DNA from 3 places in the Streptomyces sp. MAI_2237 genome. Region 1 is predicted to be linked to each of the others. Evidence: riboswitches for the same ligand, from Rfam matches in the RefSeq annotation. Region 1 holds a riboswitch; each other region holds the start of a gene.
The links. Region 1 has a riboswitch for S-adenosylmethionine ahead of LN251_RS05120 (aminotransferase class V-fold PLP-dependent enzyme). Riboswitches for the same ligand answer to the same signal wherever they lie in the genome.
Positions count from the first base shown of each region.

Region 2: another riboswitch for S-adenosylmethionine. It lies ahead of thrC (threonine synthase); the one in region 1 lies ahead of LN251_RS05120 (aminotransferase class V-fold PLP-dependent enzyme).
Region 3: another riboswitch for S-adenosylmethionine. It lies ahead of LN251_RS30270 (amino acid ABC transporter permease); the one in region 1 lies ahead of LN251_RS05120 (aminotransferase class V-fold PLP-dependent enzyme).

Region 1 is NZ_JAJPGQ010000002.1:61,487-71,691, reverse strand. It holds gene ctaE (aa3-type cytochrome oxidase subunit III) at 1-355, shown strand, start outside; gene qcrC (cytochrome bc1 complex diheme cytochrome c subunit) at 435-1,244, shown strand; partial or broken gene qcrA (cytochrome bc1 complex Rieske iron-sulfur subunit) at 1,241-2,297, shown strand; partial or broken gene qcrB (cytochrome bc1 complex cytochrome b subunit) at 2,294-3,929, shown strand; gene trpD (anthranilate phosphoribosyltransferase) at 4,068-5,132, shown strand; SAM riboswitch class IV at 5,210-5,326, shown strand; gene LN251_RS05120 (aminotransferase class V-fold PLP-dependent enzyme) at 5,448-6,809, shown strand; gene LN251_RS05115 (Lrp/AsnC family transcriptional regulator) at 6,829-7,110, opposite strand; gene LN251_RS05110 (rhomboid family intramembrane serine protease) at 7,107-7,841, opposite strand; gene LN251_RS05105 (hypothetical protein) at 7,995-8,234, shown strand; gene LN251_RS05100 (NYN domain-containing protein) at 8,271-9,614, shown strand; gene LN251_RS05095 (NlpC/P60 family protein) at 9,825-10,205, shown strand, end outside.
Region 2 is NZ_JAJPGQ010000003.1:451,790-461,994, reverse strand. It holds gene LN251_RS12295 (alpha,alpha-trehalose-phosphate synthase (UDP-forming)) at 1-1,274, opposite strand, end outside; partial or broken gene LN251_RS12290 (glucosyl-3-phosphoglycerate synthase) at 1,338-2,281, opposite strand; SAM riboswitch class I at 2,451-2,605, shown strand; gene thrC (threonine synthase) at 2,624-3,913, shown strand; gene LN251_RS12280 (MoaD/ThiS family protein) at 3,910-4,185, shown strand; gene LN251_RS12275 (cold-shock protein) at 4,628-4,834, shown strand; gene groL (chaperonin GroEL) at 5,195-6,817, shown strand; gene LN251_RS12265 (NADH:flavin oxidoreductase) at 6,991-8,109, shown strand; gene LN251_RS12260 (carboxylesterase/lipase family protein) at 8,235-9,758, shown strand; gene LN251_RS12255 (hypothetical protein) at 9,771-10,205, opposite strand, start outside.
Region 3 is NZ_JAJPGQ010000005.1:438,006-448,210, reverse strand. It holds gene LN251_RS30295 (ABC transporter ATP-binding protein) at 1-71, shown strand, start outside; gene LN251_RS30290 (aliphatic sulfonate ABC transporter substrate-binding protein) at 114-1,172, shown strand; gene LN251_RS30285 (LLM class flavin-dependent oxidoreductase) at 1,169-2,497, shown strand; gene LN251_RS30280 (putative leader peptide) at 2,641-2,751, shown strand; gene LN251_RS30275 (glutathione S-transferase C-terminal domain-containing protein) at 2,975-3,838, shown strand; SAM riboswitch class IV at 3,904-4,012, shown strand; partial or broken gene LN251_RS30270 (amino acid ABC transporter permease) at 4,337-5,309, shown strand; gene LN251_RS30265 (amino acid ABC transporter ATP-binding protein) at 5,306-6,103, shown strand; gene LN251_RS30260 (ABC transporter substrate-binding protein) at 6,176-7,204, shown strand; gene LN251_RS30255 (GNAT family N-acetyltransferase) at 7,295-8,020, shown strand; gene LN251_RS30250 (LLM class flavin-dependent oxidoreductase) at 8,065-9,273, shown strand; gene LN251_RS30245 (NtaA/DmoA family FMN-dependent monooxygenase) at 9,296-10,205, shown strand, end outside.

The sequences.
Region 1 (10,205 bases):
CTTCGCGGCCGAGCGCGGGGACGTGAAGAAGCTCCGGGGCTGGTTCATCATCACCTTCGTCATGGGTGCGATCTTCATCGGCGGTCAGATCTACGAGTACACGGAGCTGGTGAAGAAGGACGGGCTCTCCCTGTCCTCCGACCCGTACGGCTCGGTGTTCTACCTGACCACCGGCTTCCACGGCATGCACGTGACAGGCGGCCTCATCGCCTTCCTGTTCGTCCTCGGCCGCACCTACGCGGCCAAGAGGTTCACCCACGAGCAGGCGACCGCGGCCATCGTCGTGTCCTACTACTGGCACTTCGTCGATGTCGTGTGGATCGGCCTCTTCGCCACGATCTACCTGATCAAGTAGCGGGGCCCGTCCCGCGTGCGCCCGCGCGGCGCACAACCCAAAAGCATCGACGCAGAAGATCCTGACACCGGGGTAATCCGTGAAAAAGCTCTCCGCACGACGACGCCATCCGATGGCGGCACTCGTCGTCCTACTCCTCGCGCTGGCATGCACCGGGGGGCTGTACGCCGTGTTCGCGCCCGCGAGCAAGGCGCAGGCCGATGACACCGCCCAGTCCCTTGCCATCGACGAAGGCAAGAAGCTCTACTCCGTGGGCTGCGCAACCTGCCACGGAACCGGCGGTCAGGGCACCACCGACGGTCCGAGCCTGGTGGGTGTGGGCGCCGCGGCCGTCGACTTCCAGGTCGGCACCGGCCGTATGCCGGCCCAGCAGCCGGGCGCGCAGGTCCCGAAGAAGAAGGTCATCTACACGCAGGCCGAGATCGACCAGCTGGCCGCGTACATCTCCTCCCTGGGCGCCGGCCCGTCCGTCCCGACGAAGGCGCAGTACGGCCCCGACGGCGCCGACATCGCCAAGGGTGGCGAGCTGTTCCGCACCAACTGCGCGCAGTGCCACAACTTCACCGGCAAGGGCGGTGCGCTGACGCACGGCAAGTACGCGCCTCCGCTCGAGGGTGTCGCCCCGAAGCACATCTACGAGGCCATGCAGACCGGCCCGCAGAACATGCCGTCGTTCCCCGACACCACGCTGTCGGAGCAGAACAAGAAGGACATCATCGCGTACCTGAACGCGGTCAACGGAGACGACACCGAGAGCCCCGGCGGCCTTGAGCTGGGCGGACTCGGCCCGGTCTCCGAGGGCCTGTTCGCCTGGATCTTCGGACTCGGCGCGCTGATCGCGGTCGCCGTCTGGGTCGCCGCTCGGACCGCAAAGGCCAAGAAGTCATGAGTAGCCAAGACATTCCAGAAGAGAACCTGCCCGCTGAGCAGGACGCGCACGGCGCCGTAGGCATCGCGGACGAGAAGGACCCGTTCGCCGATCCCGGCCTGCCGCCCCACGAGCACCGGATCCAGGACATCGACGAGCGGGCCGCCCGGCGGTCCGAGCGCACGGTGGCCATGCTGTTCACGGTGTCGATGCTGGCCACGATCGGCTTCATCGCCTCCTACGTGGCGATCCCGCACGACAAGGCCATCTACGTCTTCCCGATCGGCCACATCAACGCGCTGAACTTCGCGCTCGGCCTGACCCTCGGTCTGGCCCTGTTCGCGATCGGCGCGGGCGCGGTCCACTGGGCCCGCACCCTGATGTCCGACGTGGAGATCGCCGACGAGCGGCACCCGATCGAGGGCCTCGCCCGAGGTCAAGGCCAAGGTCATGGCCGACTTCAAGCAGGGTGCCAAGGAGTCCGCGCTCGGCCGTCGCAAGCTGATCCGCAACACGATGTTCGGCGCGCTGGCCCTGTTCCCGCTCTCCGGCGTCATGCTGCTGCGCGACCTCGGTCCGCTGCCGGGCACCAAACTCCGCCACACGCTCTGGTCCAAGGGCAAGCTCCTCGTCAACATGAACACCAACGAGCCGCTGCGTCCCTCCGACGTCGCCGTCGGCTCGCTGACCTTCGCCAAGCCCGAGGGCCTGGAGGAGAAGGACGAGAACTTCCAGACCGAGATCGCCAAGGCGGCCCTGATGATCGTCCGGCTCCAGCCGGAGAACATCAAGGACAAGCAGGAGCTCGACTGGTCCTACCAGGGCATCGTCGCGTACTCGAAGATCTGCACCCACGTCGGTTGCCCGATCTCCCTGTACGAGCAGCAGACGCACCACGTGCTGTGCCCCTGCCACCAGTCCACCTTCGACCTCTCCGACGGTGCCCGGGTGATCTTCGGCCCCGCCGGTCACGCCCTGCCGCAGCTGCGCATCGGCGTGAACAGTGACGGCTACCTCGAAGCGCTCGGCGACTTCGAGGAGCCCGTCGGTCCTGCCTTCTGGGAGCGCGGATGAGCACCAACCAAAACACCGAGGCCCGGCGTGGCAAAGCGCCGGCCGGCGAGCGCGTCGCCGACTGGGCCGACGGCCGGCTGGGGATCTACTCCCTGGCCAAGTCCAACATGCGCAAGATCTTCCCCGACCACTGGTCGTTCATGCTGGGTGAGGTCTGCCTCTACAGCTTCATCATCATCATCCTCACGGGTGTGTACCTGACGCTGTTCTTCCACCCGTCGATGAACGAGGTGGAGTACCACGGCAGCTACATCCCGCTGCAGGGCCAGATGATGTCCGAGGCGTTCAACTCGACCCTGCACATCTCCTTCGATGTGCGCGGTGGTCTGCTGATCCGGCAGATCCACCACTGGGCCGCGCTGATCTTCCTCGCGGGCATGTTCGTGCACATGATGCGCGTGTTCTTCACCGGCGCGTTCCGCAAGCCGCGTGAGGTCAACTGGCTGTTCGGCTTCCTGCTGTTCGTCCTGGGCATGTTCACCGGCTTCACCGGCTACTCGCTCCCGGACGACCTGCTCTCCGGCACCGGTGTCCGCTTCATGGAGGGCGCGATCCTGTCCGTGCCGGTCGTCGGCACGTACCTGTCGTTCTTCCTCTTCGGCGGCGAGTTCCCGGGCGGCGACTTCGTGGCCCGCTTCTACTCGATCCACATCCTGCTGCTGCCGGGCATCATGCTCGGCCTGGTGGTCGGCCACCTGATCCTGGTCTTCTACCACAAGCACACGCAGTTCGCGGGTCCCGGAAAGACGAACAACAACGTCGTCGGCATGCCCCTGCTGCCGGTGTACATGGCGAAGGCCGGCGGCTTCTTCTTCCTGGTCTTCGGTGTCATCGCGGCCCGTCGCGGCGATCGCCTCGATCAACCCGATCTGGGCCATGGGCCCCTACCGTCCGGACCAGGTGTCCACCGGCGCCCAGCCCGACTGGTACATGGGCTTCTCCGAGGGCCTGATCCGTACGATGCCGGGCTGGGAGATCAACCTCTGGGGCCACACGCTCGTCCTGGGCGTGTTCATCCCGCTGGTGATCTTCCCGCTGGTCCTGGTCGCGATCGCGGTCTACCCGTTCATCGAGGCCTGGGTCACCGGCGACCGGCGCGAGCACCACATCCTGGACCGTCCGCGTAACGCCCCGACGCGTACCGCGTTCGGTGCCGCGTGGATCTCCTGGTACTTCGTCCTGCTCGTCGGTGGCGGCAACGACCTGTGGGCCACGCACTTCCACCTGTCGATCAACGCGATCACCTGGTTCGTGCGGGTCAGCTTCTTCGTGGTGCCGGTGCTCACCTTCGTCGCCACCAAGCGGATCTGCCTCGGCCTGCAGCGCCGGGACAAGGACAAGGTGCTGCACGGCCGCGAGTCCGGCATCATCAAGCGCCTGCCGCACGGTGAGTTCATCGAGGTGCACGAGCCGCTCAGCCAGGAGGCGCTGCACACCCTCACGGCGCACGACCAGTACAAGCCGCTCGAGCTCGGCCCGGCGGTCGACGAGAACGGCGTCGAGCGCAAGGTCAAGGGCTCCCAGAAGCTGCGCGCCAAGCTCAGCGAGGCGTACTACGGCGAGGAGTCGCAGATTCCGAAGCCGACCGTCGAGGAGTACAAGGAGATCACGAGCGGCCACGGCCACCACTGATCGCTGCGCTCGCCACGCGCACCCGAGGGCCCCCGTCCGATCTCCGGACGGGGGCCCTTCGCGATGCCCCGGCCTGGATAGGGTGGGCACACACTGCGTCACATCCACGACATGTCTACGACCATCAGGAGCGGCCCCATGAGCGCTGTGACCCCCGCTGGAGGCGACACCGCGGCGGGCCGTTCCTGGCCCGTGCTGCTGAACGGCCTGCTGACCGGCAGGGACCTGTCCACCGACGACACCGCCTGGGCGATGGACCTCATGATGCGCGGCGAGGCGACCGACGCGCAGATCGCCGGCTTCGTGGTGGCGATGCGGGCCAAGGGCGAGACGGTCGAGGAGATCAACGGCCTGGTCCGCACGATGTACGAACACGCGAACGTCATCGAGGTGCCGGGCCCGACCGTGGACATCGTCGGCACCGGCGGCGACGGCGCGAAGACGGTGAACATCTCCACCATGTCGTCGATCGTCGTCGCGGGCACCGGCGCGCGGGTGGTCAAGCACGGCAACCGCGCCGCGTCCTCGGCGTCCGGGGCGTCCGACGTCCTGGAGAAGCTGGGCGTCAACCTGGAGCTGCCCGTGAAGCGGGTCCCCGAGGTCGCCCAGGAGGCTGGGATCACCTTCTGCTTCGCCATCAAGTTCCATCCGGCGCTGCGCCATGTGGGCGCCGCCCGCGGCCAGTTGGGCATCCGCACGGTGTTCAACGCGCTCGGCCCGCTGACCAACCCCGCCAAGGTGCGGGCGCAGGCGGTGGGCGTGGCCGATCCGCGCATGGCGCCGATCGTGGCCGGGGTCTTCGCCGAGCGCGGCAACTCCTCCCTGGTCTTCCGCGGCGACGACGGTCTCGACGAGCTGACGACGACGGCCACGTCGCGCGTGTGGATCGTCCGGGACGGCAAGGTCACCGAGGAGTCCTTCGACCCCCGTGACGTCGGCCTCGACCTGGTGCCGGTGGAGGCGCTGCGGGGCGGGGACCCGTCGTACAACGCGGAGGTCGCCCGGCGGCTGCTCGACGGCGAGAAGGGCCCCGTACGGGACGCCGTCCTGCTGAACTCGGCGGCCGCCCTGGTGGCGCTCGAGCCGACGGAGGCCCCCCTGGCCGACCAGCTGAGGGCCGGCATGGCGAAGGCCGCCGAGTCCATCGACTCCGGCGCGGCCAAGCGGGCACTGGAGCGCTGGGTGGCGGCCAGCAACGCCTAGGACGGGTGCCGAGCGCGGTCCCGTCATCCGGACACGGGTTGCGGGACCGCGATCACTTCCCGTACGTTCCTGTACCAGGTCATGAGTGACAGTCATGAGGCCCCGGCCGACTGTCCGGCAACCCTCCGTCCGTGGCGGGGTGCCCCGGGTGAGGACCAGGCCGTAGGCACTGAGGTCTACGGCAAGCGCGGACCCCTCGCACACCAGGGGTCCTGGTCTCCGAGGGAGTCTTCCGTGAGCAAGCGAATGCGATAGGGCGCCGAGCCCCGCCTCCGCACGCCCCTTTTCACTCTTCTCTTGTCACGGGAGTTTCCCATGTCCGTCTCCACCGCTGCCTCCACCCAGACCGTTTGCACCCATCTGCCCGTTCTGGGCAGGGATGTCACCGTCCCGCTCGTCACCGGTGGCGAGGTGACCTACGCGGCGCTCGACTACGCCGCCAGCGCGCCCGCCCTCCAGCGCGTCTGGGACGACGTCGCGGCCTACGCCCCGTACTACGGCAGCGTCCACCGCGGTGCCGGCTACCTCTCCCAGCTGTCCACCGACCTCTTCGAGAACGCCCGCCGGACCGTCGCCGAGTTCCTCGACTGCCGCGCCGACGACCAGGTGGTCTTCACCCGCTCGACGACGGACTCCCTCAACCTCCTCGCCCGCGCGCTGCCCGCCGACTGCCGGGTCTTCGTCTTCGAGACCGAGCACCACGCGAGCCTGCTGCCCTGGCAGGACGCCCACGTCACCTACCTCGACGCCCCGCGCACCCCGGCCCAGGCCGTGACGACCCTGGAGCGCGCCCTCGCCGAGCGCGACCCGCGCGGCCCGGCCCTGGTCTGCGTCACCGGCGCCTCGAACGTCACCGGGGAGCTGTGGCCGGTGCGCGAGCTGGCCGCGGCGGCCCACGCGCACGGCGCCCGCATCGTCCTGGACGCCGCCCAGCTCGCCCCGCACCACCCCGTCTCCGTCCGTGACCTGGACGTCGATTGGGTCGCCTTCTCCGGCCACAAGCTGTACGCCCCGTTCGGGGCGGGGGTGCTGGCCGGCCGTGCCGACTGGCTGCGCGAGGCCGACCCCTACCTCGCGGGCGGCGGCGCCAGCCGCAAGGTCACCCGGCGCGAGGACGGGGGAGTGGATGTGGAGTGGCACGAGAGCGCGGCCCGCCACGAGGCCGGCTCCCCGAACGTCATCGGCGCCTACGCCGTCGCGTCGGCCTGCAAGGCCCTCACGGAGGCCGGCTTCGACTCCCTGGTGGCCCGCGAGCGGCACCTGATCGGCAGGGTGCGGGCGGGACTGGCCGAGGTCCCGCAGGTGAAGGTGCTCTCCCTCTTCGGCGACGACGCCGAGCGGGTCGGCGTCATCTCCTTCGTCGTCGAGGGCTGGAACAGCTCCCACTTCGCCGCCGCCCTCTCCGCCGAGTACGGCATCGGTGTCCGCGACGGCCTCTTCTGCGCCCACCCCCTGGTCCGCACCCTGCTCGGCTCCGCCCCCCGGGCGCAGGGCGAGTGCGGCGCTCCCGAGGCCGCGCCTGGGGAGAAGTCCTTGAACGCGATCCGGGTGAGCTTCGGCGCGGGCACCCCGGACGAGCACGTGGAGCGCTTCGTCGGCGCCGTGAAGGAACTGGTGAGCGCCGGCGCGAAGTGGACCTACCGGACGCAGGACGGCCGCTGCGTGCCGGCGGTCTGACCGGGTCGGCGGACGGCGCTCAGGAGTCGAGGCCGATCGCGAACGCCGCCTCCAGGTCGTGCTGGGAGTAGGTGCGGAACGCGACGTGCGTGTCCGTGGCCTCGACACCGGGGATCTTGCTGATCGAACCCGGGATGACCTCCGCCAGGTCCTCGTGCCGGCGCACCCGCACCATCGCGATCAGGTCGTAGGTGCCGGTCACGGAGAAGACCTCGCTGACGGAGTCCAGCCCGGCGATCCGCTCGGCGATCTCGGGGATCCGGTCCACGCTGGTCTTGATCAGGACGATCGCGGTGATCACGGCTGGTTCTCTCCCTCGGGGGCCGGAGCTGGGGCGGCCCTCACTTTAGTCGTACGGCGCACACCCGCCCACGCGCAGACGAAGCCCAGCCCGAAGCCCAGCAGGTGCGCCAGGTACGCCACCCCGGGCCCCTGCGGGGCCCGCCCCGCCGCCAGCCACTGCAGGCTCACCCAGAAGGGCAGCACGACCCAGGCGGGGAAGCGCAGCGGGAGGAAGAAGAGGAACGGGAGCAGGCTTGTGACCCGGGCCCCGGGGAAGAGGTACAGGAAGGCGCCCAGGACCGCCGAGACCGCCCCGGACGCGCCGACCAGCGACTGCCCGGACGCGGAATTGGCCGCCGCGTACCCCAGCAGGGCCAGGTAGCCGCAGGCGACGTAGAAGACGGTGAACCGCACGCGGCCCATGCGTTCCTCGGTCATCACCCCGAAGACGAACAGGAAGAGCATGTTGCCCAGCAGGTGCACCCAGCTGCCGTGCACGAAGAGGGCCGTGGCGGGCGTCAGGGCGGCCCGGGGAGAGCCCGCGAAGAGCTCGGCCGGGACCACGCCCCAGCGGTGGAAATAGGCGCGCTGCGCGGCGAGGATCGCGTCGCCGGAGCCGTAGGCGGGATTCAGGCCCGCCGCCGGGCCGGCCACGAAGACCAGGCAGCACAGCGCGATCAGCGCGTAGGTCACCGGCGCCGAGGGACGCCGGAACGATCTGCTGACGGTCGTGCTCCGGTTGCCGATCATGGACAGAGCATGACGTAACAGGATGCAGCAGCACAGACCGCCTCGCCGCCGTGGACGGACCAGCGGCGGGTCGCCGCCAGGCCTTAGGGTTACGGCCACACGTGTCAGGGAAACTGGCGCGTCACGGACACTAGAAGGAAGAGCACAGTCACGATGACGGTTCCCCTGCCGACCGCCACGACGCGGTGGCGCTGCACCCTCTGCGGCAACCTCACGCGTTTCGACGTGACCCGCTCGTCGAAGGTCGTCGAGTACGTCCACCTCGACCTCGCCGGTGAGCCGAAGATCGAGGAGCGCGAGGTGGTCAGTGAGACCATCGAGTCGGTGCGCTGCCGCTGGTGCAACGCCGTGGATCAGGTGGAACTCGTGGACAGGCCGGGCGCCGACTCCTGAGCGGAGCGGCCTCGCACAGGTGATGGGGTGTGACGGATGGTGGAGACACAAGGCGGGGGGCCGGGCGACGGCGCCGCCGAGGTGCTCGACCGTCCGCTGCCCGACGGCGTGCGCCGCAGAGTCGTGCAGATCGTCTCCGACGGCTTCGGCTCGCTGACCGTCGCCGAACTGCCCGCACAGCTCAGGCAGTACGCCCGGTTCGCCCCGAACCGGCGGGCCAAGTTCGCGGGCAACGCCATGGCGGCCGCGCTGGAGACCGAACCGCTGTTCAGGCAGCGTATCGGAGAGAAGCTGAGAGAGGCCCAGCCGGAGCTCGCCGGCGCCCTCGACTCCGGCTCGCCGCCCCCGGCCGCGGATCCGCTCGACGTGGCGGCCGCGGCCTATGTGCTGCGCCCCGCGGGCTGGGTGAAGCTGGTGACCGCGGCCGGCGAGGAGGCCCAGCGGGCCGACGCCGAGCGCGCCGACGAGGAGAGCCGGGCCGAGCTGGAGCGGCTGCGCGAGGAGCTCGCCGCCGCCCGCGACCAGACGCGCGCCGAGACCGAGCGGCTGCGCCTGGAGCTGGAGTCCGCCAAGAAGGAAGCGGAATCGCTTCACCGCAAGCTGCGGGCCGCCCTCAGCGACGTCAAGCGCGGCGAGGCCGCCCTGCGCAAGGTGCAGGGCGAGATGGAGGCCGCGCGCGCCGAGGGGCAGGCGCAGGTGTCCCTCGCCGAGACCGAGGCCCGGCGGCTCAAGGCGCGGCTCGGGGAGGCCGAGGCGGCCCTGGAGGCCACGCGCAAAGCAGCGCGGGAGGGGCGCAGTGTCGAGGACATGCGCGTCCGTCTGCTTCTGGACACCGTTCTGGACGCGGCGCAGGGTCTGCGGCGTGAACTGGCCCTGCCTCCGGTGTCCGTGCGGCCCGCGGAAACCGTGGACGCGGTCGAACCGGGACGAATGACCCCGAAGGACATCGCCGCGCGCGCCCTGTCCGAGCACGATCCGGCCGTTCTCGACCAGCTCCTGGCCCTGCCACAGGCGCACTTGGTGGTCGACGGCTACAACGTGACCAAGACCGGCTATCCCCAGATGCCGCTGGAGAAGCAGCGCCTGCGGCTGCTGGGGCAGCTCTCGCAGCTGGCCGCGCAGACCGGTGCCGAGGTGACCTGCGTCTTCGACGGGGCCGAGCTGGCCGCTCCCGTGCTGCTGGCGCCGCCGCGGGGCGTGCGGGTGCTGTTCTCCAAACCGGGTGTCACCGCCGACGAGTTGATCCGGCAGCTGGTGCGCGCCGAGCCGCCGGGACGGCCGGTCATCGTCGCCTCCACCGACCGGGAGGTCGCCGACGGGGTGGCCCGGGCAGGCGCCCGGCCGGTCGCGTCTGCCATGCTTCTGCGGCGGCTGTCCTGAAGGTCGAAGTTGCGGTCTCAATGACCGAATTGGCGGTATCGTCACGCAACGTAGTGTCAACCGCGCATCACTGCATGTGAGTTGTGTGTAAAGAATGCATGCCGTGACGAGATTTTGCTCCTGAGGATTTGAACTGATCACGAGTAGGTCACTAGGGTCTGGCCTCGAACCTCCGAGCGGGTGATCACTCAAAAGAAGGAGTTCACCTCCGTGGCGTCCCACCGTCGACCCAAGCAGCCGAGCCGAGCGCGCGTGACCGTGCTCACCACCGCAGCCGCTGCAGCCGTAGCCTTCAGCGCCAACGCCGCCAACGCGGCGCCGAGCGAGAAGCCCTCCAAGGACGAGGTCAAGGCGAAGGTCGACAAGCTCTACGAGCAGGCCGAGCAGGCCACCGAGAAGCTCAACGGCGCCAAGGAGAAGCAGGAGAAGCTCCAGAAGGAGATCTCCACCATCCAGGACAACGTGGCCCGCGGCCAGGAGGAGCTCAACGAGCTCCGTGACTCCATAGGCATGGCGGCCGCCGCGCAGTACCGCACCGGCAGCATCGACTCCTCCGTCCAGCTGTTCCTGTCGTCGAACCCCGACGACTAC
Region 2 (10,205 bases), on a different contig from region 1:
GCGGTGTGCAGGGCGCGCGCCGTGCCGATCACGTCGTAGGGGTTCACCGTCACCGCGTCCTCGGCCAGCTCCTCGTACGCCCCCGCCTCCCGGGACAGCACCAGCGCGCACCCCTCGTCGGAGACGACCGGGACCTCCTTGGCGACCAGGTTCATGCCGTCCCGGATGGGGTTGACGAGAGCCACGTCGGCCAGCCGGTAGGCGGCCAGGGACCGCGCGAAGTCGTCCTCCACATGGAGCACGACCGGGGTCCAGCCGGGCGTGCCGTAAACGGAGTTGATCTCCTCCGCCACGCGCTGCACCTCGGCGGTGTAGTCCCGGTAGACCGCCAGGTCCTGCCGGGAGGGGTAGGCGAAGGCCACGTGCACGACCCGTTCGCGCCACTCCGGGTGGTCGTCGAGGAGCTGCCGGTAGGCCAGCAGCCCGCGCACGATGTTCTTCGACAGCTCGGTCCGGTCGACCCGCACGATCGCCTTGCGGCCCGCGCCGATCTGCTCGCGCAGCGCGGCCATCCGCTCGTCGACGTCCGCCTCGTGCGAGCGTCGCCGCAGGAAGTCGGCGTCCGCGCCGAGGCCGTGCACCCCGACCCGGGTGTCCCCGAGGCCGCCCACGAGCGCCGCGCAGGCCGTGAACGCCTCCGCCCAGCGGCGGGTGAGGAAGCCCAGCCGGTCGGCGCCGAGCATGCCGCGCAGCAGCTGCTCGGCGATGTCGTCGGGCAGCATCCGGAAGTACTCCACCGGCGCCCACGGCGTGTGCGAGAAGTGCGCGATCCTGAGGTCCGGCCGCAGCTCCCGCAGCATGCCCGGCACCAGGCACAGGTGGTAGTCCTGCACCAGCACCGCCGCGCCCTCGGCGGCCTCCTGGGCCAGGGCCTCGGCGAAGGCGCGGTTGTACGTCTCGTACGACGCCCACTGCCGCCGGAACTCCGCGTCGAAGGCCGGCTCCAGGGGCGTCTGGTACAGCATGTGGTGGACGAACCAGAGCACGGAGTTGGCGATGCCGTTGTACGCGTCGGCGTGCACGTCCGCCGGGACGTCGAGCATCCGCACGCCGGGCTCGCCCTCCCCGCGCCGCACGGCCTCCCGGTCGCCGTCGGAGAGCGCGGAGCACACCCACAGGGCGCCCGCGTCGGGACCGATCGCCGACAGGCCGGAGACCAGCCCGCCGCCGCCCCGTTTGGCGGCGAGCGAGCCGTCCTGCTGGAGTGCGTACGAGACCGGGCCGCGGTTGGACGCGACCAGCACCTGGTGGGCAGCGCCGTGCGAGGAAGCCATACGCCTCAACGTAGCCCGGTCCGCAAACGCATAAACGTGACGACCGCCCGGTCCGGGTATGCCCTACGCCACCTTGCGGCTCGCGTACTCCGCGATCTCCGCCATCGGCGGCCGCTCCTCCGTGTCCACGGAGTAGGTGCGCGGCTCGAAGCCGTCCGCGCCCCGTTCGAACTGGGTGAGGGAGGGGCGGACGAGGTGACCGCGGGCCAGCCGGAGCTGGGCCGTGCGGTAGATCGCCGCCGCCATCCGGCCGAGGGCCTGGCCGTCCTGGTGGCGGTGTTTGCGGACGCCGACGTCGACCTGGGCGAGCGCGTCGAGGCCCACCAGATGCAGGGCGTCGACCAGCATGCCCAGCTCGACTCCGTACCCGACGGGGAACGGCAGCTGCTCCAGCAGTCCGCGCCGGGCCGCGTACTCGCCACCGAGCGGCTGCACGAAGCCGGCCAGCTGCGGCCAGTGCATGTTGAGCAGCGGGCGGGCCATCAGCTCGGTGACCCGGCCGCCCTGTCCCTGCCCTCCGGCGAGGGGGCGGTCGTACATGCCCTTGACCAGGTCGATCCCGGGGTCGGTGAGCAGCGGGCCGACGATCCCGGAGACGAAGTCGGAGGAGAACTCCTTCAGGTCGGCGTCGATGAAGCAGACGATGTCCCCGGAGGTGACCAGCAGCGAGCGCCACAGGACCTCGCCCTTGCCGGGGACCGTCGGGATGCGGGGCAGGATGTCGTCGCGGTGCACGACCCGCGCGCCGGCCGCCGCGGCGACCTCGGACGTGCGGTCGGTGGACCGGAGTCGACGACCACGATCTCGTCGACGAGCGGGACCTGCTGCATCAGGTCGTGGCGGATGATCGCGACGATGTCGCCGACCGTCTCCTCCTCGTTGAGCGCGGGCAGCACGACACTGACCGACTGGCCCGTGCGCTGTTTCGCGGCGAGGATCTGGTGCAGCGGGCGGTCGGTGACGGACCAGGAGTGGGTGCTCAGCCAGCGCTCGACTTCTTCCAGCACGTAGGCGGCTCCTCTGCGCTCTCTGGGCGAAAGGACCAAGATGTGATCCATCTCGCGGTTCGGACGGCTATCTCAACTGTCCTGGCCTTCGGTTACAGTCTTGAACAACGCTGATGACCATCGCATGTCGGGGGTCGTCTCGTGTTCAACGAGTTCAACAACCACATACCGCTCATCCAGAGGGGCAGAGGGATACGGCCCGATGAAGCCCCGGCAACCCTCCAGCCGGTCTCGTAGATCACTGTTGATCATTCCGCGAGGCTCCCGGCTAGGGAAGGTGCCAAATCCGTCTCACGGCGAGATGCGTCGTGAGGAAGATGAGGAGAAAGGGCCTCGCCTCACATGGCTGCGCAGACTGTTGCAAGCACCACCGACTCCACGACCGTAGACCTGGGCCCCGCCTCGGCGCTTTCCTGCCGCGAGTGCGGTCACCGGGTGCCGCTCGGTCCGGTCTTCGCCTGCGAGGAGTGTTTCGGCCCGCTCGAGATCGCCTACGACTTCTCGGCCTACGACACCGAGGAACTCCGCAAGCGCATCGAGGCGGGACCCGCGAACATCTGGCGCTACGCGCCGCTGCTGCCCGTCCCGGCGGACGTGGCGGACAAGCCGAACATCAACCCCGGCTGGACCAAGCTCGTCAAGGCCGACAACCTGGCGCGCGAGCTGGGGGTCACCGGCGGACTGTACGTGAAGGACGACTCCGGCAACCCGACGCACTCCTTCAAGGACCGCGTCGTCGCCCAGGCCCTGGAGGCCGCGCGCGCCTTCGGCTTCACCACGCTCTCCTGCTCCTCCACCGGCAACCTCGCGGGCGCCGTCGGCGCCGCCGCGGCCCGCGCCGGCTTCCGTTCCTGCGTGTTCATCCCGCACGACCTGGAGCAGGGCAAGGTCGTCATGGCCGCGGTCTACGGCGGCGAGCTCGTCGGCATCGAGGGCAACTACGACGACGTGAACCGCTTCTGCTCCGAGCTGATCGGCGACCCGGCGGGCGAGGGCTGGGGGTTCGTCAACGTCAACCTGCGGCCGTACTACGCGGAAGGGTCCAAGACCCTGGCGTACGAGATCTGCGAGCAGCTCGGCTGGCGGCTCCCCGACCAGCTCGTGGTCCCCATCGCCTCCGGCTCCCAGCTCACGAAGATCGACAAGGGGCTGCAGGAGCTGATCAAGCTCGGGCTCGTCGAGGACAAGCCGTACAAGATCTTCGGCGCGCAGGCCGAGGGGTGCTCGCCGGTCTCGGTCGCCTACAAGGCGGGCCACGACGTGGTCCGGCCGCAGAAGCCGAACACCATCGCCAAGTCGCTGGCCATCGGCAACCCGGCCGACGGGCCCTACGTCCTGGACATCGCGCGCCGCACGGGCGGTGCCGTGGAGGACGTGAACGACGAGCAGGTCGTCGACGCGATCAAGCTGCTGGCCCGCACCGAGGGCATCTTCGCCGAGACCGCCGGCGGCGTGACGGTGGGCGTGACGAAGAAGCTCATCGAGAACGGCGTGCTGGACCCGGCTCTGACCACCGTCGTGCTGAACACCGGCGACGGCCTCAAGACCCTCGACGCGGTGGCCGGCACCGGTCTCACCGCCACCATCCGTCCGAACCTCGACTCCTTCCGAGAGGCTGGCCTCGCATCATGAGCGTCAACGTCCGCATCCCCACCATCCTGCGCACCTACACCGGCGGCCAGGCCGAGGTGAGCGCCGAGGGGGCCACCCTCGCCGAGGTCATCGCCGACCTGGAGAAGAACCACACCGGCATCGCCGCCCGTGTGCTGGACGACCAGGGCAAGCTGCGCCGCTTCGTCAACGTGTACGTCAACGACGACGACGTGCGGTTCGAGCAGGGGCTGGAGACGGCGACCCCGGACGGGGCGGGCGTGTCGATCATCCCGGCCGTCGCCGGCGGCTGACCGAATGACCGATCATTACCTTCGGTAATGTCGGTTACGAAGAGTTCATCGAATTGCCCCCTCCGTGAGAGAAGCGGAGGGGGCAATTCAGTGTGGTTGAGCGCGGTACAGTTGGGGAACGCGCTGCTGATCTCCGGATCGGGAGCCCGGAATTCCTGCCGCAGGCCCGTCGAGATGCAGCCAAAGTGCGCATGTCTTTCGCGGCTTTTGTTCCCTTTATGGGGCCCGACTTGCCCTGAATTCGGCCGAATTCTCACTACATTCCGGACCCCTTCCGTCCAGAATTCTCGTCCGATTGACCTGTTGCAGACGGCAGTTGGGCAGATACATTCAGCCGCGGTCGACGCGTTCCGGCGCACGCCCCCAAACCGTGGGGGGTGAGGTCTGACCCGGATCCGCGAAGTGCGGGTCCGTGCAAGGGCCAGTAATAGGGGAGTTAGGCATGGCTCAGGGCACCGTCAAGTGGTTCAACGCGGAGAAGGGGTACGGCTTCATCGCGGTCGACGGTGGTGCGGATGTTTTCGTCCACTACAGCGCCATCCAGATGGACGGGTACCGCACCCTGGAAGAGGGCCAGCGGGTCGATTTCGAGATCTCGCAGGGCCAGAAGGGGCCGCAGGCGGACATGGTCCGACTGGCGACCAGCTGAAGCACGCGCCGGGCAGATAGCAGCGTCGTTCTTCTTTTCTTCGGAGGGCTCGTACCCCATGGGGAGTCATGGGTGCGGGCCCTCCGGCATGTCCGCACTCCGGCGCGGCCCGGCGCGCTCCGCCGGCGTCCCTCCACCTGGCGTCCGCCGGGACCGGTCCGCGGGAGGCGCTTGCACTCGGCAGGGGCGAGTGCTAATCATTGGCGTTAGCACTCTGAAGGTGAGAGTGACAAAGAAGGACCGGGTCGGTGAGGCCCGCAGGCCGGGTGGGGCAAGGAACCCACGGGTCGGCGAGCCGTCCGTCGCGGGCGCGGGCGCGGTCCGAAGGAATCACCCCCAGTCCTGGAGGGACCACTTCACATGGCCAAGATCATCGCGTTCGACGAGGAGGCGCGGCGCGGCCTCGAGCGCGGCATGAACCAGCTCGCGGACGCCGTGAAGGTGACGCTCGGCCCCAAGGGCCGCAACGTCGTCCTCGAGAAGAAGTGGGGCGCCCCCACGATCACCAACGATGGTGTCTCCATCGCCAAGGAGATCGAGCTCGAGGACCCGTACGAGAAGATCGGCGCCGAGCTGGTCAAGGAAGTCGCCAAGAAGACGGACGACGTCGCCGGTGACGGTACGACCACCGCGACCGTTCTCGCCCAGGCCCTGGTCAAGGAGGGCCTGCGCAACGTAGCCGCCGGCGCCAACCCGATGGCCCTCAAGCGCGGTATCGAGAAGGCCGTCGAGGCCGTCTCCGGTGCCCTGCTCGAGCAGGCGAAGGATGTCGAGACCAAGGAGCAGATCGCTTCGACGGCCTCCATCTCCGCCGCCGACACCCAGATCGGCGAGCTCATCGCCGAGGCCATGGACAAGGTCGGCAAGGAAGGCGTCATCACCGTCGAGGAGTCCCAGACCTTCGGTCTGGAGCTGGAGCTCACCGAGGGTATGCGCTTCGACAAGGGCTACATCTCGGCGTACTTCGCCACCGACATGGAGCGTATGGAGGCCGTCCTCGACGACCCGTACATCCTGATCGCCAACTCCAAGATCTCCTCGGTCAAGGACCTGCTCCCGCTGCTGGAGAAGGTCATGCAGTCGGGCAAGCCGCTGCTGATCATCGCCGAGGACGTCGAGGGCGAGGCCCTGTCGACCCTGGTCGTCAACAAGATCCGCGGCACCTTCAAGTCCGTCGCCGTCAAGGCCCCGGGCTTCGGTGACCGCCGCAAGGCCATGCTCGGCGACATCGCCATCCTCACGGGTGGCGAGGTCATCTCCGAGGAGGTCGGCCTCAAGCTGGAGAACGCCACCCTCGACCTGCTGGGCAAGGCCCGCAAGGTGGTCATCACCAAGGACGAGACCACCATCGTCGACGGTGCCGGCGACAGCGACCAGGTCGCGGGCCGCGTGAACCAGATCCGCGCCGAGATCGAGAACAGCGACTCGGACTACGACCGCGAGAAGCTGCAGGAGCGCCTGGCGAAGCTCGCCGGCGGTGTCGCGGTCATCAAGGCCGGTGCCGCCACCGAGGTGGAGCTCAAGGAGCGCAAGCACCGCATCGAGGACGCCGTCCGCAACGCGAAGGCCGCCGTCGAGGAGGGCATCGTCGCCGGTGGTGGCGTGGCCCTGCTGCAGGCCTCCCAGGTCTTCGAGAAGCTGGAGCTCGAGGGTGACGAGGCGACCGGCGCCAACGCCGTGCGCATCGCGCTCGAGGCCCCGCTGAAGCAGATCGCCGTCAACGCCGGCCTCGAGGGCGGCGTCGTGGTGGAGAAGGTCCGCAACCTCACCCCGGGTCACGGCCTCAACGCCGCGACCGGCGAGTACGTCGACCTGGTCAAGGAAGGCATCATCGACCCGGCGAAGGTCACGCGCTCTGCCCTGCAGAACGCCGCCTCCATCGCCGCGCTCTTCCTCACCACCGAGGCCGTCATCGCCGACAAGCCGGAGAAGGCCGCCGCGCCCGCCGGTGGCGGCATGCCGGGCGGTGACATGGACTTCTGATCGACCTGCGGTTGATCGACGTCCTTACGGAGGGCGGCACTTCCTGCTCCGGCAGGGGGTGCCGCCCTTCGGCGTGTCCGGGGTCACAGGCCGGCGGGAAATGCGCTGACGCGTGCGGCGGTTGACGTGGGAGCAGTGTCTATGCGTATGCACATACCGAGGAGTTTCCCCGCGTGACCGCCACCACCTCCCGCGCCGCCGAGATCCTGTCCCGGCCCACCGCGATCAACGGCCTGACCGTCCCCAACCGCATCGTGATGGCGCCGATGACCCGCCAGTTCTCCCCGGGCGGCATCCCCGGCGAGGACGTCGTCTCGTACTACTCCCGCCGCGCCGCCGCCGGGGTCGGTCTGATCGTCACCGAGGGCACCTACGTCGGCCACGAGTCGGCCGGGCAGAGCGACCGCGTCCCGCGCTTCCACGGCGAGGAGCAGCTCGCGGGCTGGCGGAAGGTCGCCGAGGCGGTGCACGCGGCGGGCGGCACGATCGTGCCGCAGCTGTGGCACATCGGGATGGTGCGCGAGCAGGGCGACCCGCCCTTCCCCGAGGCTCCCGCCGTCGGGCCCTCCGGCCTGGTCACCGCCGGTGCCGAGCCGACCGGCCGGGCGATGACCCAGCGGGACGTGGACGACGTCATCGGCGCGTTCGCCGAGGCCGCCGCGGCCGCCGAGCGCATCGGCTTCGACGGCGTGGAGATCCACGGCGCCCACGGCTACCTGGTCGACCAGTTCCTGTGGGCCGGCACGAACCGCCGCACGGACGCCTACGGCGGTGACCCCGTCGCCCGGACGAAGTTCGCGGCGGAGATCGTCGCGGCCGTACGGGAGACCGTGTCGCCCGAGTTCCCGATCATCTTCCGCTACTCGCAGTGGAAGCAGCAGGACTACACCGGGCGGCTGGCCGAGACCCCCGAGGAGCTGGAGGCGATCCTCACCCCGCTGGCGGCGGCCGGCGTCGACGCCTTCCACGCCTCCACCCGGCGGTACTGGCTGCCCGAGTTCGACGGCGCGGACCTGAACCTGGCCGGCTGGACGAAGAAGCTGACCGGCAAGCAGGTGATCACGGTCGGTTCCGTCGGGCTCGACGGCGACTTCCTCCGCGGGTTCGCGGGCGAGGGGTCGCCGGTGCGGGGCATCGACGACCTGCTGGACCGGCTGGAGAGCGAGGAGTACGACCTCGTGGCCGTGGGGCGGGCCCTGCTGCAGGACCCGCAGTGGGCGGCGAAGGTGCTGTCCGGCCGCTTCGAGGAGCTGCTGCCCTACGACGCGGCGGCGCTGAAGTCCCTGAGCTGAACGGCGCGTTCGCGCCGTCCGCCGACCGCGGGCGGCGCTCGGCCCGCAGGCCTGCTTGATTTCGGCAAGCCTGTTCGTTTGAGTGGACCGGCAGCCTTGCATCCGCCACCCGTGAGGAGCCCACGATGACGACAGCGGACGGTCCGGTCGTACGCACCGCAGCCGGTGCGGTGCGCGGACGGCAGGAGGACGGGCTGGCCGTTTTCCGGGGCGTCCCGTTCGCCGAACCGCCGGTGGGCAAGCTCCGGTTCCAGGCACCCCGGCCCGTGCGGGCCTGGGACGGGGTGCGGGAGGCGTACGCGTTCGGGCCGCCGCCCCCGCAGGACCTCGGCATCCAGGGCCGCAAGGGCGAGCTGGACGTGCCCGACGGCGACGACTGGCTCACCGTCAACGTCTGGACCCCGCGAGCCGATCCGGCCGAGCCGCGCCCGGTGATGGTGTGGATCTACGGCGGCGCCTACAAACTGGGCCACTCCGGCAGCCCCGGCTACGACGCCCGGCGCATCGCGCGCGACGGCGACCTGGTCGTCGTCACCCTCAACTACCGCGTCGGCATCGAGGGGTTCGCGAGCCTGGAGGGGGCGCCCGCCAACCGGGGCCTGCTCGACCAGGTCGCCGCCCTGGAGTGGGTACGGGACAACATCACGGCGTTCGGCGGCGACCCCGGCCGGGTGACCGTGTTCGGCGAGTCGGCGGGCGCGGGATCGGTGGCGTCACTGCTCGCGATGCCGGCCGCACGCGGGCTGTTCGGGCGGGCGATCGCGCAGAGCGTGCCCGGCACGTACTTCTCCGGCGAACTCGCCCGGGACATCGCCGCCGAGATCGCCAAGGAGGCCGGTCTGCCGCCGACGGCGGCCGCGCTGTCCGCCGTGGACCCGCGTCTGCTGACCTCGGCCGGCGAGGCGTTGAGCGCGAAGATGCGGCAGTACCAGGACCGTTGGGGACAGGCGGCCCCCACCGTCACGCCCTTCTCGCCGGTCGTCGACGGCGAGGTGCTGCCCACCACGCCCTGGCAGGCGCTGGCCGCGGGCGCGGCCCGGGACGTGGACCTGCTCGTCGGGCACAACCGCGACGAGTGGCGGCTGTTCCTCGTCATGGGCGAACAGCTCGGCAAGGTCACCGAGGAGCAGGCGGCGTGGGCCCTGCGGACGTTCGGGCCCGGCCCCGACGCGGAGTCGGCCTATCGCACCGCCCACCCCGACGCCACCCCGAGCGATCTGTACGAACGCGTCCAGACGGACTGGCTGTTCAGCATGCCGAGCCTGCGGCTGGCACAGGCGCAGGTGGCGGGCGGCGGCCGCGCCCACTTCTACGAACTGACCTGGCCGGCGCCCGGCGCGGGGGGCGTTCTCGGCGCCTGCCACGGCCTCGACATCCCTCTGCTGTTCGGCACCTTCGACGCGGACCTCGGCAGCCTGCTCTTCGCCGGGAGCGGTGTGCCGGCGGAGGCGGAGGAGCTGTCGGCGCGCTTCCGGGCGTCGTGGACGGCGTTCGCACGAACCGGCGACCCGGGCTGGCCGGCGTACGGGGAGGCCGACCGCTTGGTCCAGGTACTGGACGCGCGGCCCGAGGTGCGGCCCTACCCCGAGGAGGCCACACGGCGGCTGTGGGAGGGCCACGAGTTCACCGCGCTGCCGCTGCTTCCCTGAAGCCGGGGCGGCTCAGAGGTTGCCCAGCGGTTCGATGTCGACCTTCACCGGGGTGCCCCACACGCGCAGCACCTCGTAGTCGGTGAACTCGTGCACCAGGCGGTAGGCCATGGCGGCGCGCGGGCCGCGGCGCTGGGCGGCGATGTACAGCTCCGCCTCGCGCCGGTCCCGCCTCGGCGTACCGCACAGCTGCCACTCCTGCCCCGTCCACAGCTCCGGCAGCCAGCGCTGCTGGGGCTGGGGGCGGTCGCCGCGGACGCCGTAGCGGGAGGGCGCGGACTCGGTGGGGTGCGCGGGCAGGGGGCCGCCGTTGAACTCGGCGCGGCGGGCCGCCCGGCGCCGCGTCTCGCAGAGCAGGCACAGGTCGGGGGCGCTCTTGTCGACCGGGCCGTTCGGGTGCTCGGCGCAGCGGGTGGCGGGTGCGGCCGTGGCGACGCTGTCCTCCAG
Region 3 (10,205 bases), on a different contig from region 1:
AGGCGAGCGTCGCACGCGAAGAACTGCGCGCCCGGCTCCTGGAAGACCTCGGCCTGGCCGGCCGGCACTGACTGTCCGAACACCTTCACCCAGCACAGAAAGCACGACAACCCATGCGAACAAGACCCACGAGACTCATCGGCGCCGTCGGCTCGCTCGCTCTGGCGAGCAGCCTCGTCGCCTGCGCAGGATCGTCGTCGGACACCTCCGCGCCGCTGAGCAACGCCGTCAATGCGAGTGACGCCAAGCACCCCGAGTGGAGCAAGTACACCTTCACCATCGGCGACAACGGCGGTGACGGCAGCCAGGAACTGGCAGCGGTCACCGGCGTGTTCGCCAACGCGCCCTACAAGGTGAAGTTCGCCCGCTTCACCTACGGTCCGCCGCTCGTGCAGGCCGCCGCATCCGGCGACATCGACCTCGGCAGCGTCGGCGACGTACCGCCGATCACCGGCGCCGCAAAGGAGTACGGCTTCAAGGTCGTGGCAGTCAACCGCTCGCTCACACCCACCCAGTCGAACGAGAACATCATCGTGCCGAAGGGCTCGCAGCTGAAGACGGCCGCCGACCTCAAGGGCAAGAAGATCGCCGTCCCGCAGGGCAGTTCGGCCCACGGTCTGGCCCTCAACGCCCTGAAGAGCGTCGGTCTCACCCCGAAGGACGTGAAGCTGGTCTTCCTCGATCCGGCGGCTGGTGCCACGGCGTTCAACACCGGGAAGGTGGACGCCTGGTCGATCTGGAACCCGCAGTCGGCCATCGCGGTGAAGAACGGCGCGCGGATCCTGGTGAAGGGCCTCCCGCCCATCGACCAGACGAGCAGTTACTACGTCGCGAGCGACAAGTCGCTGAACGACAAGACCAAGCGGGCGGCTCTGACAGACGTACTGAGGAGGCTGTCGCGAGAGTTCGCCTGGGCCGTCAGGAACCCCGACAAGTACGCGCAGGCGCTCTCGAAGGAGCAGGGCATCCCGCTGGCCGACGCCAAGGCATCCGTGGCCGCTTACTCGAATCGGGTCACCCCGGTGGAGCAGCCGGACATCGAACTGGAGCAGAAGCTCGCCGACGCCTTCCTGGAGGCGGGGCAGATCACCAAGAAGGTCGACGTCCCGTCGATCGTCGACAACCTCCTCCCTGCCGGTTACGACAGCTCGAAGCTGAGGGGCACCTCATGAGCGCGGGACAGCGGCGGCTGCACCTGAATGCCTTCCTCATGGAGGGGGGCCACCACGAGGCGGCGTGGCGCCTTCCGTACAGCAACCCCCGCGCCGACTTCGACCTGCGGCACTGGATCGAACTGGCACAGCTCGCCGAGAGCGCCAAGTTCGACTCGCTGTTCCTTGCCGACGGTCCGGCCCTCATCGGCACCGGCGAGTTCAGGCCGCCGGGCCAACTGGAGCCGCTGACGCTACTCACCGCACTGTCGCAGGCCACCAGCAGGATCGGGCTCATCGCGACCGTGTCGTCGACGTACAACGAGCCGTACAACCTCGCCCGCCGGCTCGCGTCCGTCGACCACGTCAGCGGCGGCCGGGCCGGCTGGAACATCGTCACCTCGGCGGGAGCCGACGAGGCCGCCAACTTCGGCCTCGACAACCGCCCCGGCCACGCCGAACGCTACGCCCGCGCCGACGAGTTCCTGAAGCTCGCCAAGGCGCTGTGGGACAGCTGGGAGTCCGAGGCCGTCCTCGCGGACAAGGTAGCGGGACGCTACGCCGACCCCGCCCGGCTGCATCGGGTCGGTCATGACGGCACGTACTTCAGGGTGGCCGGACCGCTCAACGTCGAACGCCCGCCGCAGGGCTACCCGTTGCTCGTCCAGGCGGGCTCCTCGGAGGACGGCAAGGACTTCGCCGCCCAGCACGCCGAGGCCATCTTCACCGCCCACACCACGTACGAGCGCGCCGCCGCCTTCTACGCCGACATCAAGGCACGCACCAGTGCCGCCGGGCGTGAACCGGAGGGTGTGATCGTCCTTCCCGGCATCGTCCCCTACATCGGATCGACCGAGGAGGAAGCCCGCGCGCTCGCTCGGCGGTTCGACGAGCTGCGTATCCCGGAGTACGGGCTGCGCCAGTTGGCGGCGGTCTTCGAGACCGATCCGTCGGTCTTCGAACTCGACCGTCCGTTGCCGGAGTTCATCCTGGCGAGGCCGAAACTGGAGGGTTCGCAGAGCCGGTCCGATCTGATCATCGACCTGGCGGTGCGCGAGCGGCTGACGGTCCGCGAGATCATCTCGCGGCTCGGCGGCGGCCGCGGGCACTTCGAGTTCGTAGGGACGCCCGAGCAGGTCGCGGACACGATCATCGGCTGGTTCGAGGGCGGCGCGGCGGACGGCTTCAACATCATGGCCCCGGCGCTGCCGTCCGGCCTGGCGGCCTTCATCGAGCACGTCCTGCCGATCCTGCGGAGCAAGGGTCTGTTCCGCGAGGAGTACGAGGGCACGACACTCCGCGAGCACTACGGCCTTCCCGTCCCCGCGAACCAGTTCCATGGCTGAGCCGCGGGCAACCTGGCCGGCCGGGTGTCCTGGCGAGTATGTCGCCGTCCATCGGGATGTCCGCGATGCGGGACGGCCCTCTTGACGTCCGCGGCCCGTGGATCGACACTCGGTAAGGAATCCTAGTGAACAGGTAGGGAAACATGAGGCGGCTTGATGGGGTCACCGTCCGAGTGAGCCGTTCGCCTCTGCTGACCTCCCGGCGTCACATCGACCTGCTCCGCGTCTGCAGCGCACTCGGCCCCATGGGCTGACCTGCGCACCTGCCACGCCGCCGCCTCCCACGCAACGTCGTGCCGTTCGGCGTGCCCAGGTGAGCCCCGCTCCGGGGTTCCGTCGTCGCACCCCCGTAGCCCCCGGCGGGCCCGGCACCGAGTGCCGGGCCCGCCCTCCGGGCCGAGGAGGATCCGGCCACAGGGCCCAGCCCGATGTCGCATCCGCCGCGCGTTACTTCCGCGCCCGCTCTCGGGGAGAGTCATGACCGTCACATCGCCGGCCGCCCATGTTTCCGTCCGGCCCGCGCCCGCCTTCCGCGGTCGCATCGGCAGGGACGCGCGCAGCGGCCACTACGCCGTGCCAGGCCGCTACCGGCTCCATCTGTCGACTGCGTGTCCCGACGGCCTGCGCATCGCCGTCACCCACACCCTGCTCGGCCTGGACACCGTCTGTCCGGTGACCTTCCTCCCCGCCGTCCCTGACTGTCCCGAGGGCGGTCACTCGGCCCTGCTCCCGCTGTACGAGGCGAGCGCGCACCGCTACCGCGGGCCGGCCGCGGCGCCGGTGCTCAGTGACGGCTGGTCCGGGCGGATCGTCAGCACCCACGACCGGGACATCATGCGCGACCTCGCCCACCGCTTCGACACCGGCGGCTCCTCGCTCTACCCGTGCGGCGCGGAGTCGGAGATCGAGGCCGTGGAGCGGTTGTGCGTGGAGGGGATCGAGGGGGCGGCGCAGCGGGCCGGGGCCGTGGGCGGGGAAGCGACGGAACGTGACAGGGCACTGGCCACGCTGCTGCAGACCCTCGGAGCCCTCGACCGCTGGCTGGTCGACCGCGCCTACCTGATCCGCGGCGAAGTCACGCTCGCCGACGTCGAGTTGTGGGTCGCTCTGGTCCGGCTCGACACCGTGCACCGGCACCACCTCGACGCCGCCGCGATCCAGCGCATCGCCGGCCACCCGGTGCTGTGGTCCTACGCCCGCTGTCTGACCGCCCACCCGGCCTTCGGCGCTCACCTCGACCTCGACGGCATCGACCGCCGTCACCACTCCCAGTGTCGCGGGCTGGAGGCAGCAGGATCGGCCGTCCAGATCCTCGACTGGGCGGCACACTCCGCCCGTTAGCCGTTCCACCTGGTGGACCGGCGTTGACATACGTTCGGGCCATTGTCTTAACTACGGCCCAGAACGGTCATGAGTGTCAGCGACAAGCCCTGGCTTGCTGACCGGCAACCCTCGCACCGCGGTGGGGTGCCCCAGGTGACGACCCGGCCGATGACCCATCGGCAAGCGCGAGGCCCCCAGGGCCGGAACAGTGACGGTGACGCCATGTACGCAGCTCCCAGAACGGCCGCACGCCGTTCCCAGGGCTGCGTACGGACGTACGCGAACATGCTTGTCGCCAACCGCGCCGTCGATCTGCTCCGCGTCAGCAGCGCACTGTGTACCGCACCGGGCCGTGCCCGCTGTCGGGGCTGACACCTCCCCGCAGCTCCCGCACCCCCTGACGAACACCGCCCGCGCGGTGTGCCGTTGCCCTCCCCACCCCCGGCCTCACGCAGCCGTGTGCGACCCCGCATGCCGCCGCGCCTCCGGGGTGTGCCCACGACTCCGGAGCCCACCATGAGCGAACCCCCAGGCGCCACTGCCCGAGGCGCCCGCCACCACCGAACCGCCCAAGGCCCTCACCGCCCAGCGGGTCCAGCCACTGAGGCGCCCGGGGCGCTGGATCGCCACCGCGGTCGTCCTGGTCCTGGTCGCCCAGTTCGTCCACGGACTGGTGACCAACCCCTTCTACCAGTGGGACCGCTGGAACTACTGGTTCCTGCGGCCGACCATCTTCGACGGCCTCCTCATCACCCTCGAAGTCGCCGCTTACAGCGCCCTGTTGGGCCTTGCCGGCGGTGTCCTGCTCGCTCTGGCGCGGCTGTCGAAGAGCCCGGTGCTGCGCGCCGTCAGCTGGACCTACGTCTGGGCGTTCCGCTCCATCCCGCTCATCGTGGTCCTGATCTTCCTCTACAACTTCAGTGCGCTGTACAAGACGTTGAGCGTCGGCATCCCCTTCGGGCCGGCCTTCTTCTCCTTCGACGAGTCGAAACTCGCCACCGACATGGTCGTCGCCGTCGTCGGCCTCAGTCTCAACGAGGCCGCCTACGCGGCCGAGGTGGTGCGCGGCGGCATCCTCTCCGTCGACCAGGGCCAGCACGAGGCGGCCGCGGCCCTCGGCCTGCCCAAGGGCTACCAGTTCCGCAGAATCGTCTTTCCGCAGGCGCTGCGCTCCATCATCCCCAACTACGTCAACCAGTTGATCGGCCTGATCAAGGGCACTTCGCTGGTCTTCTACGTCTCGCTGCTGGACCTGTTCGGCTCCGCGCAGACCATGGGCTCCACCTACCCCGGCGACATCGTGCCGCTGCTGCTGGTCGTCACCGTCTGGTACCTGATCCTGACCAGCGTCGTCTCCGTCATCCAGTTCTACGTCGAGCGGTACTACGCCCGCGGCGCCACCCGCAGCCTGCCGCCGACGCCACTGCAGAAGCTCCGCACCGGTCTCACCGACCTGCGGGCCCGAATCCGCCGGGAGGCCGCCGTATGACCGCCAAGACCGCCGACGCCCCGGCGGACGTCGAAGCCGCCACCGTCGAGGTCCACGACGTGCACAAGTGGTACGGCAGCCACCGGGTCCTGGACGGCGTCGACCTGACGATCCGTCCCGGCGAGGTCACCGTGATCCTCGGCCCCTCCGGCTCCGGCAAGTCCACCCTGCTGCGGCTCGTCAACCACCTGGAGAAGCCCGAGATCGGCCACGTCAGCATCAACGGCGAGCCGATCGGCGTGAAGCGGCACGGCGACCGGCTGAAGGAGCTGAGCGAGCGCGCCATCCTCACCCAGCGCGGACGCATCGGGTTCGTCTTCCAGAACTTCAACCTCTTCCCGCACCTGACGGTCCTGGACAACGTGGCCGCGGCCCCGGTCGCCACCGGCCGGCTCGGCAGGCCCCAAGCCCAGGAACTGGCCCGCGAACTCCTCGTCCGGGTCGGCCTCGCCGACAAGACCGGCGCCTACCCGCGCCAGCTCTCCGGCGGCCAGCAGCAGCGCGTCGCCATCGCCCGCGCCCTGGCGCTGCGCCCCGGAGTCATCCTCTTCGACGAGCCCACCTCCGCCCTGGACCCCGAACTGGTCGGCGAAGTCCTCGCCGTCATCCGGGACCTGGCCTCCAGCGGCACCACCCTCGTCATCGTCACCCACGAGATCGGCTTCGCCCGCGAGATCGCCGACCGGGTCGTCTTCATCGACGGCGGCAAGATCATCGAGCAGGGGCCGCCCTCCGAGGTCCTCGACACACCACGGCACGAGCGGACCAGGGACTTCCTCAGCAAGGTCCTGTGACCCGCCGCCCCCACGACCTCCCCCCCCCACGCCACCACTCTCATCACCGCCCCTGAGCGACAAGGAACGGCCATGCGCACCCACTTCACCCGACGCAGCCTGATACGCGGCATCACCACGGCGACCGCCGTCGCCTCCCTGGCCACCGGGCTCGCCGCCTGCGGTGGCGACAGCGACGCGGCCACCACCACCGACACGGCCGCCACATCCGGCGAGGTAGTCATCGGCCAGGTCTCCAACGGCGCCGCCCAGCAGACCGCAATCAAGGTCTCCGAGGTCAAGTCCATCAGCGCCGAACTGCCCGCCGCCCTCAGAAAGAGCGGCAAGCTGGAGATCGGCATCGGCGCCCTGCCGGCCGGCTTCCCGCCGCTGGCCTACGTGGGCAGCGACCAGAAGACCCTCACCGGCGCGGAGCCCGACTTCGGCCGCCTGGTCGCCGCCGTCCTCGGACTCAAGCCCGAGGTGAAGAACTCCACCTGGGAAAACCTCTTCGTCGGCATCGACAGCGGCAAGGTCGACGTGGCCTTCTCCAACGTCACCGACACCGAGGAACGCAAGAAGAAGTACGAGTTCGCCTCCTACCGCCAGGACAACCTCGCCTTCACCGTGCCCAAGAAGAGCACCTGGAACTTCGGCGGCGACTACGAGAACCTCGCCGGCAAGACGGTCTCCGTGAGCGCCGGGACCAACCAGGAGAAGATCCTGCTGGAGTGGAAGACCAAGCTGGCCAAGGAGGGCAAGAAGCTCACCGTCAAGTACTTCCAGGACAGCAACAGCGTCTACCTGGCCCTGTCCGGCGGCAAGATCGACGCGTACCTCGGCCCCAACCCCGGCATCGCCTACCACAACCGGCAGACCGCCAACACGCCCAACGCCACCCGTACAGCTGGTACTTACTCCGGCGCCGGAGCGAACCTCCAGGGGCTGATCGCGGCCACCGCCAAGAAGGACAGCGGCCTGGCCAAGCCCCTCGCCGACGCCATCAATTACCTGATCAAGAACGGTCAGTACGCCGAGTGGCTCAAGGCCTACAACCTCTCCAACGAGGCCGTCGCCAAGTCCGAGGTCAACCCGCCCGGACTCCCGCTCGACAACTCCTGACCACCGCGTCCCGGGGACTCCACCACCCATCTCGCGGTGGCGTCCCCGGCACGCCGGACACCCCGAGCCGCACCCGGAGACCGCCACGCCATGTCCGTCACCACCGCCGAAGCCACGTCCTCGCACGTCCTGGACAACCCCGCCTGGGCCGCCCTCACCGGACCCCACGCCCACTTCGCCGAACGCATCGGCCACGCCGCCCGCTACCGCCAGGACGTGGCCCCCTTCCACGCCCTCTCCGACGAGGACGACCCGCGCGCCTGGGCCGACCTGGGCCACCTCGTCGGCCCCGGCGGCACCGCCGCGGTACGAGGCGTCACAGAGGCGCCGGACGGCTGGGAGGTCGTCAGCCTCGGACACGGCGTCCAACTCGTGGACACCTCCCTGCGGGCCGAGCCCGACCCCGAGGCCGTACGCCTCGGCCCCGACGACGTACCCCAGATCCTCGATCTGATCGCCCGCACCGAACCCGGCCCCTACCGGCGCCGCACCGTCGAGATGGGCACCTACCTCGGCATCCGCCACCGCGGCCGGCTGATCGCCCTGGCCGGCGAGCGGCTGCACCCGCCCGGTTGGACGGAGATCAGCGCCGTGTGCACCGACCCCGACCACCGGGGGCGGGGGCTGGCCACCCGGCTGGTCCGTGCCGTCGCCGCAGGCATCAAGGAGCGGGGCGAACAGCCCTTCCTGCACGCCGCGGCCGCCAACGCGCACGCGATCCGGCTGTACGAGTCGATCGGCTTCACCCTGCGCAGCCGCACGGTCTTCTCGCTCGTCCGGCACACCGGCGCCACGGCCCTGGAAAGAACGGCATGACCACGCCGTCGCCCCTCTCACTCCACCTCCAGGAAGGCACCCCGGTGTCCGCAACTCCACGCACTCCTCTGCACCTTGCCGTCGCCCTCGACGGGACAGGCTGGCACCCCGCCTCATGGCGTGAGCAAGTCGCCCGCCCCCGTGACCTGTTCACCGCCGGACACTGGGCGGGCCTCGTCGCCGAGGCCGAGCGCGGACTGCTCGACTTCGTCACCTTCGAGGACGGCCTCGGCCTGCAGTCCTCGCACTACGGTGAGTTGGACGGCCGCACCGACCAGATCCGCGGCCGGCTGGACGCCGTACTGACCGCCGCCCGGATCGCACCCCTGACCCGGCACATCGGCCTGGTGCCGACCGTGATCGCCACCCACACCGAGCCGTTCCACATCTCCAAGGCGATCGCCACCCTCGACTACGTCAGCACCGGCCGCGCGGGCCTGCGCGTGCAGATCTCCGCGCGGCCGCACGAGGCCGACCACTTCGGCCGTCGCACCTTTCCGCCGATCGACCTGAGCGAACTGCGGAGCCCGGTCGGGCAGGAACGCTTCACCGACCTCTTCAACGAGGCCGCGGACCACGTCGAGGTCATGCGCCGGCTCTGGGACAGCTGGGAGGACGACGCGGAGATCCGGGACGCCGCCACCGGACGCTTCATCGACCGCGACAAGCTGCACTACATCGACTTCCAAGGCGAGCACTTCAGCGTCAAGGGCCCCTCCATCACCCCGCGCCCGCCCCAGGGCCAGCCCCTGGTCACCGCCCTCGCCCATCAAACCGTCCCCTACCGGCTGGTGGCCCGCCAGGCCGACGTCGGCTACGTCACCCCGCAGGACGCCGCGCACGCCCGGGCGATCGTCGCCGAGATCCGGACCGAGCAGGAGGCCGCCGGACGGGCCGGAGAACCCCTGCACGTCTTCGGTGACCTGGTGGTCTTCCTGGACGACGAACAGGCCGCCGCCGAGAACCGGCGCGCACGGCTCGACGCCCTCGCCGGGGAGCCGTACACCAGTGACGCCCGGATCTTCGCCGGCACCCCCGTACAACTTGCTGATTTCTTGCAGGAGTTGGCGGGGGAGGGGTTGAGCGGCTTCCGACTCCGGCCCGCAGTCGCTGGACACGACCTGCCGGCCATCACCCGCGGTCTGGTCCCGGAACTCCAGCGCCGGGGTGTCTTCCGCACCGCTTACGAAGCCGACACCCTGCGCGGCCTGCTGGGCCTCGCCCGCCCCGCCAACCGCTACACCGCCGCCTGAGCCGGAAGGACCCCGCACCGACATGAGCAGCAAGCCGTTGAAGCAGATCCACCTGGCCGCCCACTTCCCCGGCGTCAACAACACCACCGTGTGGAGCGACCCGAAGGCCGGCAGCCACATCGAGTTCACCTCCTTCGCCCACCTCGCCCGAACCGCCGAACGCGCCCGTTTCGACTTCCTCTTCCTCGCCGAAGGGCTGCGACTGCGCGAACAGGGCGGAAAGATCTACGACCTGGACGTCGTCGGCCGCCCCGACACTTTTACAGTCCTCGCCGCGCTCGCCGCCGTCACCGAGCACCTCGGCCTGACCGGCACCATCAACTCGACGTTCAACGAGCCCTACGAGGTGGCCCGCCAGTTCGCCAGCCTCGACCACCTGTCCGGGGGCCGGGCCGCCTGGAACGTCGTCACCTCCTGGGACGCCTTCACCGGCGAGAACTTCCGCCGCGGCGGCTTCCTGGCGCAGCAGGAGCGCTACTCCCGCGCCAAGGAGTTCCTGGCCACCGCCAACGAGCTCTTCGACTCCTGGCACGGCGACGAGATCGTCGCCGACCAGGGAACCGGCGTCTTCCTGCGGGACGCGAAGGCCGGCTCCTTCGCCCACACCGGACAACACTTCGACATTCACGGCCAGTTCAACGTCCCGCGCTCTCCGCAGGGCCGTCCGGTGATCTTCCAGGCCGGCGACTCCGAGGAGGGACGCGAGTTCGCCGCCTCCAGCGCCGACGCCATCTTCAGCCGGCACGCCACCCTGGAGGGCGGTCGGGCCTTCTACGCGGACGTCAAGAACCGGCTCGCCAAGTACGGCCGCCGCCATGACCAGTTGCTGATCCTGCCTGCCGCCTCGTTCGCCCTCGCCGACACCGACGCCGAGGCCGAGGACCTCGCCAGGCAGGTGCGCCGCCAGCAGGTCAGCGGTGCCACCGCCATCA